Regions from separate parts of the Streptomyces sp. NPDC033180 genome, predicted to be linked through region 2. Evidence: riboswitches for the same ligand, from Rfam matches in the RefSeq annotation. Region 2 holds a riboswitch; each other region holds the start of a gene.
What was found. Region 2 has a riboswitch for cobalamin ahead of metE (5-methyltetrahydropteroyltriglutamate--homocysteine S-methyltransferase). Riboswitches for the same ligand answer to the same signal wherever they lie in the genome.
Positions count from the first base shown of each region.

Region 1 (3,269 bases), on a different contig from region 2:
TCAGGCGGCGGATTCCCATGATCGGCATCACTGGACGGAACGGGCATGGGACGCCCGTGCGCGGGTAGGCGAGTCGGACGCCCGGCAGGCTTTCGGGCCTGCCTTCGGACCTGCTTCGGAGCGGCGTCCATCGCATACTGGAAGGCATGGAGAGCGTCTCCCGGGAGTTCGTCCGGGCCGCACCGCGGCTCGACGGCATGGTGGTGTCCGCCGTCGGCTACCGCACGAAGGGCGAGCTGCCCGGCCTGCACCGCGGCCTGCCGTCCCCGTACCTGACGCTGATCTTCTCGCTGGACGGCCCCGTCGTCACCGGCCTCACCCCCGAGCAGGCGGGCGGCCGCGACGCCACCCGCACGGACATCGTCCTCGGCGGCCTGCACCAGTCCCCGGCGTACGTCGTCAGGCCCGAGCACGAGGCGGGCATCCAGCTCGCCGTGCACCCGCTCGCCGCCCGCGCCCTGTTCGGCGTACCGGCCGCGGAACTGGCCGGCGACCTGCTGACCCCCGGCGCGGAGGTGATGGGACGCCGCGCCGTCGACGTACGGGAGCTGTTGTGCGAGCAGGGCAGCTGGGAGGAGCGGTTCGCCTCCCTGTCCGCCTACTTGAGGCAGCGCGCGGCCGATGACCGGACCGCGGGATCCGTACGCCCCGAGGTCGCCGAGGCCTGGGCCTGGCTCGCCCGGCACCGGGGCGTCGGCACCCTGCGCGGACTCTCCCGGCACGTCGCGCTCAGCGAACGCCGCCTCACCACGCTCTTCCGCGCCGAGACGGGCCTGACCCCCAAGCAGGCAGGACGCCTGATGCGCTTCCAGCGCGCACGCAACGCCGTCGTACGCCCTGTCGCGGCGGGCGCAGCCCCCGACCTGGCCCGCGTCGCCGCGGACTGCGGTTACTACGACCACTCCCACCTGGTGCGGGACTTCCAGCAGTACACCGGCGTGAGCCCCAGCGGCTGGCTGGCCGAGGAGTGCCGGAATATCCAAGCCGGGAGCCATGGCGGGGGCGAAGAGTAGGTCCCATGAACACCACCGAGAACCAGCCGCAGCCCCAGCCGAGCACCACCTCAACCTCGACGTCCGCCTCCGCCTCCGCCGGGCGTGCCCCCGACGTCTGGCCGACGCTCCAGGCCCACGACGCCCCCGCCCTGATCGACTTCCTGGTCGGCACGGTCGGCTTCCTGCGCACCGCCGTCTACGAGGACGGCGACCGCGTGGCCCACGCCGAGCTCGACTGGCCCGAAGGCGGCGCCATCATGCTCGGCTCGTACGACGAGAAGTCCCAGGAGTGGTGCCTGCAGCCGGGCACCTTCGGCGCGTACGTCGTCACCGACCACGTGGACGACCTCTACCAGCGGCTCACCGCCGCGGGGGTGAAGATCATCCGTGAGATCGAGGACCAGCCCTACGGCAGCAGGGAGTTCGGGATCGCCGACCCCGAGGGCAACAAGTGGTCCTTCGGCACCTACCGCGGCGCACCGAGGCCCGAGAAGGCGTCCTGACCTCGCGTGATGGCAGGCGGCGTGACCCCGCGTGATAGCTTGCGAGCGCCAGTCAACCCACACCAGGGCCAGGGAATCCGGTGCGAATCCGGAACTGACGCGCAGCGGTGAGGGGGAACGGGCGGGGCCACGGCCACTGGGCGTCCACGGACGCCTGGGAAGGCGCCCCGCCCGGCCGATCCCCGAGTCCGAAGACCTGCTGGCACCTTCGCCCGCGCACCGGGCGGCGGAGGTGACGAAGCAGGCCAGGCTCCGCGTATGAGCCGTGAGACTCAAGGGATCGTGTGTCCTCCACCGCCCGTCGTGTACGTAGTTCGGCCCGTCGTGTACGAGTGCCCGTCCTCCTCGCCGCGGCCCTGGCCGTCACGCTGACCTCGTGCGGAGGCGGCTCTTCGACCACCTCCGGCGGGGGCGGGAAGGCCGAGGGCTACCCACTGACCCTCACCTCCTGCGGCAAGAAGGCGGAGATCAAGGCGCCGCCGCGGCGGGCGGTCTCCCTCGACCAGGGCTCCACGGAAATCCTGCTCTCGCTCGGCCTCGCGGACCGCATGGCCGGCACCGGCACCTGGACGGATCCGGTGCTCAAGGGTCTGGAGAAGGACAACGCCAAGGTCGACCGGCTCGCCGACAGCTACCCCTCCTTCGAGAAGGTCCTCGCCCAGGAACCGGACTTCGTGACCGCTTCCTTCCTGGCGACGGTCAGCAAGGGCGGCGTCGCCGACCGCGCCAAGTTCACCGAACTCGGCGTACCCGCCTATGTCTCGCCCTCGGACTGCGCGGGCAAGGACAACAGCGGCGACGGCGACGGCCGCCGCGTCGAGACGCTGACCATGGGCACGGTGTACGGCGAAGTGCGGGACCTGGCCAAGGCGTTCGGGGTCGAGAAGCGCGGGGAACGGCTGATCGCGGACCTGAAGGGCAGGGTGGCGAAGGCGAGTAGGGCGATCAAGAAGGCTGACGCGTCCGACACGACGCTCCTCTACTGGTTCGCCAACTCCGACGCGCCCTACATCGCGGGCTGCTGCGGAGCCCCGGGCATCATCACGCGTGAACTCGGCGTGAAGAACGTCTTCGACGACACCCGGGACGAGTGGCCCCAGATCAACTGGGAGACGGTGGCGGACCGCGACCCGGACGTCCTGGTCATCGGCGACCTCACCCGCAAGTCGCAGACGGCCGAGAGCGCGAAGAAGAAGATCGAGTTCCTGGAATCCAACCCGGTCACCAAGAACCTGACCGCCGTGAAGAAGAAGCGGTACGTGCTGCTGAGCGGCCAGGCCATGAACCCGACGATCCGCACGGTGGACGGCATGGAGCAAGTCGCCGACGCGTTGCGCGAGTTCGGTCTCGCCAAGTGACGGGTGCCGCGGGCGCCCCGGGCGGCATACGCCACAAGCTGCTCCGGCGTCGCGTGGTGCTCCGGCGTCGCGTGGTGCTCCGGCGTCACATGGTGCTCCGGCGTCACATGGTGTTCTGGCGTCACGTGGTGCTCTGGACGGCAGGCCTTGCCGCCCTCCCCCTCTCCGTGGCGGTGGCCGTCACCATCGGCCCCGCGGACATCTCCGTACCGGACGTGTGGTCGGCGGTCGCGGCCCACCTCGGCTGGGGAGAGGCGCGGCTGACGCCCATCCGGGACGGCATCGTCTGGAACCTGCGCATGCCGCGCACGCTCCTCGCGGCGGTCTGCGGCGCGGGCCTCGCCGTCTGCGGCACGGTCCTCCAGTCCGTCCTGCGCAATCCACTCGCCGATCCCTTCGTGCTCGGCGTCTCC
Region 1 covers NZ_JBVIPU010000001.1:515,205-518,473, reverse strand. Annotated here, with positions in the region: gene ACZ5WE_RS02430 (helix-turn-helix transcriptional regulator) at 147-1,013, shown strand; gene ACZ5WE_RS02425 (VOC family protein) at 1,019-1,498, shown strand; cobalamin riboswitch at 1,531-1,716, shown strand; gene ACZ5WE_RS02420 (ABC transporter substrate-binding protein) at 1,831-2,856, shown strand; gene ACZ5WE_RS02415 (FecCD family ABC transporter permease) at 2,964-3,269, shown strand, end outside.
Region 1: another riboswitch for cobalamin. It lies ahead of ACZ5WE_RS02420 (ABC transporter substrate-binding protein); the one in region 2 lies ahead of metE (5-methyltetrahydropteroyltriglutamate--homocysteine S-methyltransferase).

Region 2 (3,269 bases):
CCGACGCCTACCGCCGCCACCTCGTGGACCAGCCGCTCGTGCGCCGTTCGCAGGGACAGTCATGACCGCGGCCATCCGCCGGGTCGGTGTGGTGGGCGGGGGCCGGATGGGCGCCGGAATCGCCGAGGTGTGCGCCCGCGCCGGCCTCGACACCGTGGTGTGCGAGGCCGACGCCCTCGCCGCCCGCGCCGCCCGCGAACGCGTTGCCACGTCACTCGAACGCGCCGTCCAACGCGGCACGTTGGACCGCGCCGACGCCGAGGACGCCCTGGCCCGCATGGTCGTCACCGGCAGCCTGGACGACCTGGCCGACCGCCACCTCGTCGTCGAGGCGGTGGTCGAGGACACGGCGGCGAAGACGGAGATCTTCGCCGCCCTGGACAAGGTCGTCGAGGACCCCGGGGCGATCCTCGCCACCAACACCTCCTCCATCCCGGTCATGCGGCTGGGCATGGCGACCCATCGGGCCGACCGCGTCATCGGACTGCACTTCTTCAACCCCGCACCCGTCCTTCCCCTGGTCGAGGTCGTCTCCTCGCTGCACACAGCCGCGCAGACCGTCGCCGCCGTCGAGGACTTCGCCACGTACACGCTGGGCAAGACGGTCGTGCGGTCCAAGGACAGGGCGGGTTTCGTCGTCAACGCGCTGCTCGTGCCCTACCTCCTCTCGGCGATCCGCATGACGGAGTCCGGCTTCGCGACGGCGGCCGACGTGGACGCGGGCATGGAGCTCGGCTGCGCACACCCGATGGGCCCGCTCAAGCTGGCGGACCTGATCGGCCTGGACACGGTCGCCTCCATCGCGGCATCTCTCTACGAAGAGTTCAAGGAACCCCTGTACGCCCCGCCGCCGCTGCTCTCGCGCATGGTCGAAGCGGGGCTGCTCGGCCGCAAGAGCGGACGCGGGTTCCACCTCTACGACCGGGGCTGAGGGGCCCGGGTCCGCCGCCGGGCTGAGGGGCCCGCGGCTGCTGTGAGCGGGGCGCGGAACAGAGTGGTGATCTGTTCCGCGCCCCTTCACGTGCCCGCCCCGCCCATGTGCCCGCCCCGCCCATGTGCCCGCCCCACCCATGTGCCCGCCCCGCCCACGGGCCCGTGTCTCACCTCACGGTCCGGAATGTGATCAGTACTGCCCAAGAAGCCGACCACCCTCTAGCCTGATCGGTGCAGCTGGTTCGCCCTGCCCGCCAGGCAGACGCGTCGCAAGAGGGAACCCGGTGGGAATCCGGGACTGCCCCGCAGCGGTGAGTGGGAACGACCGCCGTCATACGCACTGGATCCGAGCCCGGGTCCGGGAAGCGACGGCCAGTAGGAATCTGCCTCGGCAGGTGTGCCCGCGAGTCCGAAGACCTGCCCGTTGCCCGTGCGTGATCCCTCACGCGCGGACATCCCGGTGACCTCGTGGGCGGGTCGGCGTACAGATCAGGTGGAGCACCACGCCGGTGGCGTGCGTTCGGTCCGCCCGGTTCGTCATCCCTTCGCGTCCGTGTCCCGTCCCCGGGATCCTCAGGAGTCATCTCGCGAAGGAGATTTCCGTGACAGCGAAGTCCGCAGCCCCGGCAGCACGGTCCACCGTGTACGGCTACCCCCGCCAGGGCCCCGACCGGGAACTGAAGAAGGCCGTCGAGGGCTATTGGAAGGGCCGCGTCACCGCCGACACCCTCCGGGAGACCGCGGCGCAGCTGCGCCGGTCCACCTGGCGGCGCCTGACCGACGCCGGCATCCACGAAGTGCCGACCGGTGACTTCTCGTACTACGACCACGTCCTGGACACCAGCGTCATGGTCGGAGCCGTCCCGCTGCGGCACCGCGAGGCCGTCGACACCGACGCGCTCGACGGCTACTTCGCGATGGCCCGCGGCACCCAGGACGTGGCGCCGCTCGAGATGACCAAGTGGTTCGACACCAACTACCACTACCTCGTGCCGGAGCTGGGCCCCGACACCGTCTTCACCTCCGACTCCACCAAGCAGGTGGACGAGCTCAGGGAGGCCGTCGCGCTCGGCCTCGCCGCCCGTCCCGTCCTTGTCGGCCCGGTCACCTATCTGCTGCTCGCCAAGCCCGCGCCCGGCGTGGCCGCCGACTTCGAGCCGCTGACGCTGCTCGACCGCCTGCTGCCCGTGTACGCGGAGGTCCTCGCCGACCTGCGCGCTGCGGGCGCCGAGTGGGTGCAGCTCGACGAGCCCGCCCTGGTCCAGGACCGCACCCCGGCCGAACTCAACACCGTTGCCCGCGCGTACCGCGACCTGGGCGCTCTCACCGACCGTCCGAAGCTGCTCGTCGCCTCCTACTTCGGCAGGCTCGGCGAGGCGCTGCCCGTGCTCGCCAAGGCTCCGGTCGAGGGCCTCGCCCTGGACTTCACGGAGTCCGCCGCCGGCCAGCTCGAGGATCTCGCCGCCGTCGGCGGGCTGCCCGGCAAGCGGCTGGTCGCGGGCGTCGTCAACGGCCGCAACATCTGGATCAACGACCTGGAGAAGTCCCTTTCCACCCTGGGCACGCTCCTGGGCCTCGCCGACCGGGTCGACGTCTGCGCGTCCTGCTCCCTGCTGCACGTCCCGCTGGACTCCACCGCCGAGCGTGACATCGACCCGCAGATCGCCCGCTGGCTGGCCTTCGCCCATCAGAAGACCACCGAGATCGCCACGCTGGCCCGCGGCCTGGCCCAGGGCACGGGGGCCATCGCGGCCGAACTGTCCGCCAACCGCGCCGATCTGGCGTCCCGCTCGGGCTCGGCTCTGACCCATGACCCGGCCGTACGCTCCCGCGTCGCCGCCGTCACGGGCGCCGACGCCCGCCGTGCGCACGCCTATCCGGAGCGTGCGGCGGCCCAGCGGACCCGCCTCGGTCTGCCGCTCCTTCCCACGACCACCATCGGCTCGTTCCCGCAGACCGCCGAACTGCGCACGGCGCGGGCCGACTTGCGTGCGGGCCGCATCGACACGGACGGCTACGAAGAGCGCATCCGCTCGGAGATCCGCGAGGTCCTCGCCTTCCAGGAGAAGGCGGGCATCGACGTCCTGGTGCACGGTGAGCCCGAACGCAACGACATGGTGCAGTACTTCGCCGAGCAGCTCACCGGCTATCTCGCCACGCAGCACGGCTGGGTCCAGTCGTACGGCACCCGCTATGTGCGCCCGCCGGTCCTCGCGGGTGACATCTCACGCCCCGAACCGATGACGGTGCGCTGGACGTCGTACGCCAACTCGCTCACCGACCGCCCCGTGAAGGGCATGCTCACCGGCCCCGTCACCATGCTCGCCTGGTCCTTC
Region 2 covers NZ_JBVIPU010000009.1:113,242-116,510, forward strand. Annotated here, with positions in the region: gene aceB (malate synthase A) at 1-65, shown strand, start outside; gene ACZ5WE_RS24025 (3-hydroxybutyryl-CoA dehydrogenase) at 62-931, shown strand; cobalamin riboswitch at 1,155-1,372, shown strand; gene metE (5-methyltetrahydropteroyltriglutamate--homocysteine S-methyltransferase) at 1,536-3,269, shown strand, end outside.

Region 3 (3,269 bases), on a different contig from region 2:
GTCGGGTAGAAGTTGATGTCGACGACGCGGTCGAGGAACGTGACGGCGGTACGGACGGTCTCGTCGAGCCGCTGCCAGTCGATGTCACCGGCGGCCGTGTCCACGAAGGCGCCGAGGTTCACCGAACCCAGGTTGCAGACGGCCGTCTCACCGTCGTCCGTCACCTCCAGGATCTCCGTGCAGAGGTTGGAGGAGTGGACGGTGTGGCCGGGCTCCGCCGTCTGGTTGGCGGTGCGGTTGGCGGCGTCCTTGAACGTCATCCAGCCGTTGCCGGTCTGCGCGAGGGTGCGCATCATGCGGCCGTAGAGGTCACGGGCCGGGATGGTCTTGCGGGCGAGCCCGGCGGCCTCGGCCTCGCGGTAGGCGGCGTCGAACTCCTCGCCCCACAGGTCGACGAGCTCGGGCACGTCGGCCGGCGAGAACAGCGACCAGTCCTCGCTGGCGGCGACCCGGCGCATGAACTCGTCCGGGATCCAGTGCGCGAGGTTGAGGTTGTGCGTGCGGCGCGCGTCCTCACCCGTGTTGTCGCGCAGCTCCAGGAACTCCTCGATGTCGGAGTGCCACGTCTCCAGGTAGACCGCGGCGGCGCCCTTGCGGCGGCCGCCCTGGTTCACGGCGGCGACGGAGGCGTCCAGGGTCTTCAGGAACGGGACGATGCCGTTGGAGTGGCCGTTCGTGCCGCGGATCAGCGAACCGCGGGCGCGGATGCGGGAGTACGAGAGGCCGATGCCGCCCGCGTGCTTGGAGAGGCGCGCGACCTGGTGGTAGCGGTCGTAGATGGAGTCCAGCTCGTCCAGCGGGGAGTCGAGGAGGTAGCAGGAGGACATCTGCGGGTGGCGGGTGCCGGAGTTGAAGAGCGTCGGCGAGGACGGCAGGTAGTCCAGACGGCTCATCAGGCGGTACAGGGCAGCGACTTCGTCCACCGAGCGCGCGGAGCCGTCCTCGGCGAGGCCGCTCGCGACGCGCAGCATGAAGTGCTGCGGGGTCTCGATGACGTGCCGGGTGATCGGGTGGCGAAGGAGATAGCGGCTGTGCAGGGTGCGCAGACCGAAGTATCCGAAGCGGAAGTCGGCGCCGTCCTGGAGGGCGGCGTCCACGAGCCCGTCGAGGTGCTCCGCGTGGTCGGCGACGAACGCGGCGGTGCGGTCCGCGATCAGTCCCTCGCGGTGTCCCACGGCGACCGAGTCGGAGAAGGAGCGCACGCCCTGCGAGGCCGCCTCGTCACGGATGCTGAGACTGAGGAGCCTGGCCGCGAGCTGCGAGTACGTCGGGTCCTCGGAGATGAGCCCGGCGGCCGCCTCGGTCGCGAGCTCCCGCAGCTCCGCCACATCCGCTCTGGCCGAACGGCCGCGCAGCGCGGCGGCGGCGACCCGGCCGGGGTCGGCGTCGGGGAGGTCGGCGGTGAGGTCGGTCAGGGTACGCAGCAGCGCGGTTCCTGGGCCGTCGGCGGTCTGCTGACCGTCGGTGATCTGCGCTGACGCAGGTTCGGCTGGCGCGATGGTCACGGAGCACTCCCTCGCTCGGCTCAGAGCCTTGCGGAGGGGTGAGTGACACACGGGGGCCGCCCCTGGGCAGGGCTGCGCTCCGCGTCCACCAGCCCATTCCACGAGGCCCGGACGTCGTCGGCACCCGGACCGGTCGGAACGGGCGCACTGTCGACAGGTCTTCGGACTTGCGAGCACGACAAATGCGTACTCATACACCGTTGCGGGACAGTTCCGGACTTGCACCGGATTCCCCTGCGGCGACAGCGAGCACGAGCATACATCTTGTGCTGGCTCTGAGCGGCAGCCCCATATCTTGTGTCGGCGCGCACAAAAAAGCGCGGGCCGCCGGGGGAATCCGGCGGCCCGCGCCATGCGTTACGTACAGGAACAGGCTCAGTGCCCGCCCGGTGCTCCCACCGTGGCAGGCGGCAGTTCCTCCGTGACGCCGGGGTCGCCCGCGTCCGCCGTGTAGTCGCCGGGAGACGTCTCGTCGATGCCGTCAGGGGCCTTCATGGCGCGCAGGACGAAGGTCATGACCACGGTGACCACCACGTTCAGGACGAACGCCGTGAGGCCGATGTAGCCGATCTCGCCGATGCCGGGGATCTCGTCGGACGAGCCGCCGAAGTGCTTCTGCGTCGGCGAAGCGACACCGTACGCGGCAGCCGTTCCGTAGACCATGCCGACCGCCCAGCCCGCGAGCAGCGCCCAGCGGTGGAACCACCGCGTGAACAGGCCGCCCACCAGCGCGGGCATGGTCTGCAGGATCCAGATGCCGCCCAGGAGCTGGAAGTTGATCGCGACCGTCTTGTCCATGGTGAGCACGAAGGCGAGGGCGCCCACCTTCACCAGGAGCGAGACAAGCTTGGAGACCTTGGTCTCCTGGGCGGGCGTCGCGTCCGGCTTGAGGAAGTCCTTGTAGATGTTCCTGGTGAACAGGTTCGCGGCCGCGATGGACATGATGGCGGCCGGGACGAGCGCGCCGATGCCGATCGCCGCGAACGCGACGCCCGTGAACCAGTCGGGGAACATGTTCTCGAACAGCTGCGGGATCGCCAGCTGCCCGTTCTCCACCTTCACCCCGGCCGCGATCGCCATGAAGCCGAGGAGCGCGAGCAGCCCCAGCATCAGCGAGTAGAGCGGCAGGATCGTGGTGTTGCGGCGGATCACGTTGCGGCTCTTGGAGGAGAGCGTCGCCGTGATCGAGTGCGGGTACATGAACAGCGCGAGCGCGGAGCCGAGCGCGAGCGTGGCGTACGTCCACTGCCCGGCCTCGCCCGGCGCGAGACCCGCGACGGGCTTGCCCGCGGCCTCGTTCGCCGACGAGAACTTGTCGCCCGCCGCCTGGAAGATCTCGTCGAAGCCGCCGAGCTTGATCGGGATGTAGATGATCGCGACGGCGATGACGAGATAGATCAGGCCGTCCTTCACGAACGCGATCAGCGCGGGAGCGCGCAGACCCGACGAGTACGTGTACGCGGCGAGCACCGCGAACGCGATCAGGAGCGGCAGGTCCTTGATGAACCAGTTCGTGTCGGGGCCGCCGCCGACGCCCATGACGTCGAGCACGGCCTGGATGCCGACCAGCTGGAGCGCGATGTACGGCATCGTGGCGAGGATGCCGGTGACCGCGACGGCCAGCGAGAGCCCCTTGGAGCCGAAGCGCCCGCGAACGAAGTCCGAGGTCGTCACGTATCCGTGCTTGTGCGAGACCGACCAGAGCCGCGGCAGGAAGGTGAAGATCAGCGGGTAGACGAGAATCGTGTACGGCACCGCGAAGAA
Region 3 covers NZ_JBVIPU010000005.1:234,663-237,931, forward strand. Annotated here, with positions in the region: gene ACZ5WE_RS17590 (ribonucleoside-diphosphate reductase subunit alpha) at 1-1,505, opposite strand, end outside; cobalamin riboswitch at 1,641-1,764, opposite strand; gene mctP (monocarboxylate uptake permease MctP) at 1,881-3,269, opposite strand, start outside.
Region 3: another riboswitch for cobalamin. It lies ahead of ACZ5WE_RS17590 (ribonucleoside-diphosphate reductase subunit alpha); the one in region 2 lies ahead of metE (5-methyltetrahydropteroyltriglutamate--homocysteine S-methyltransferase).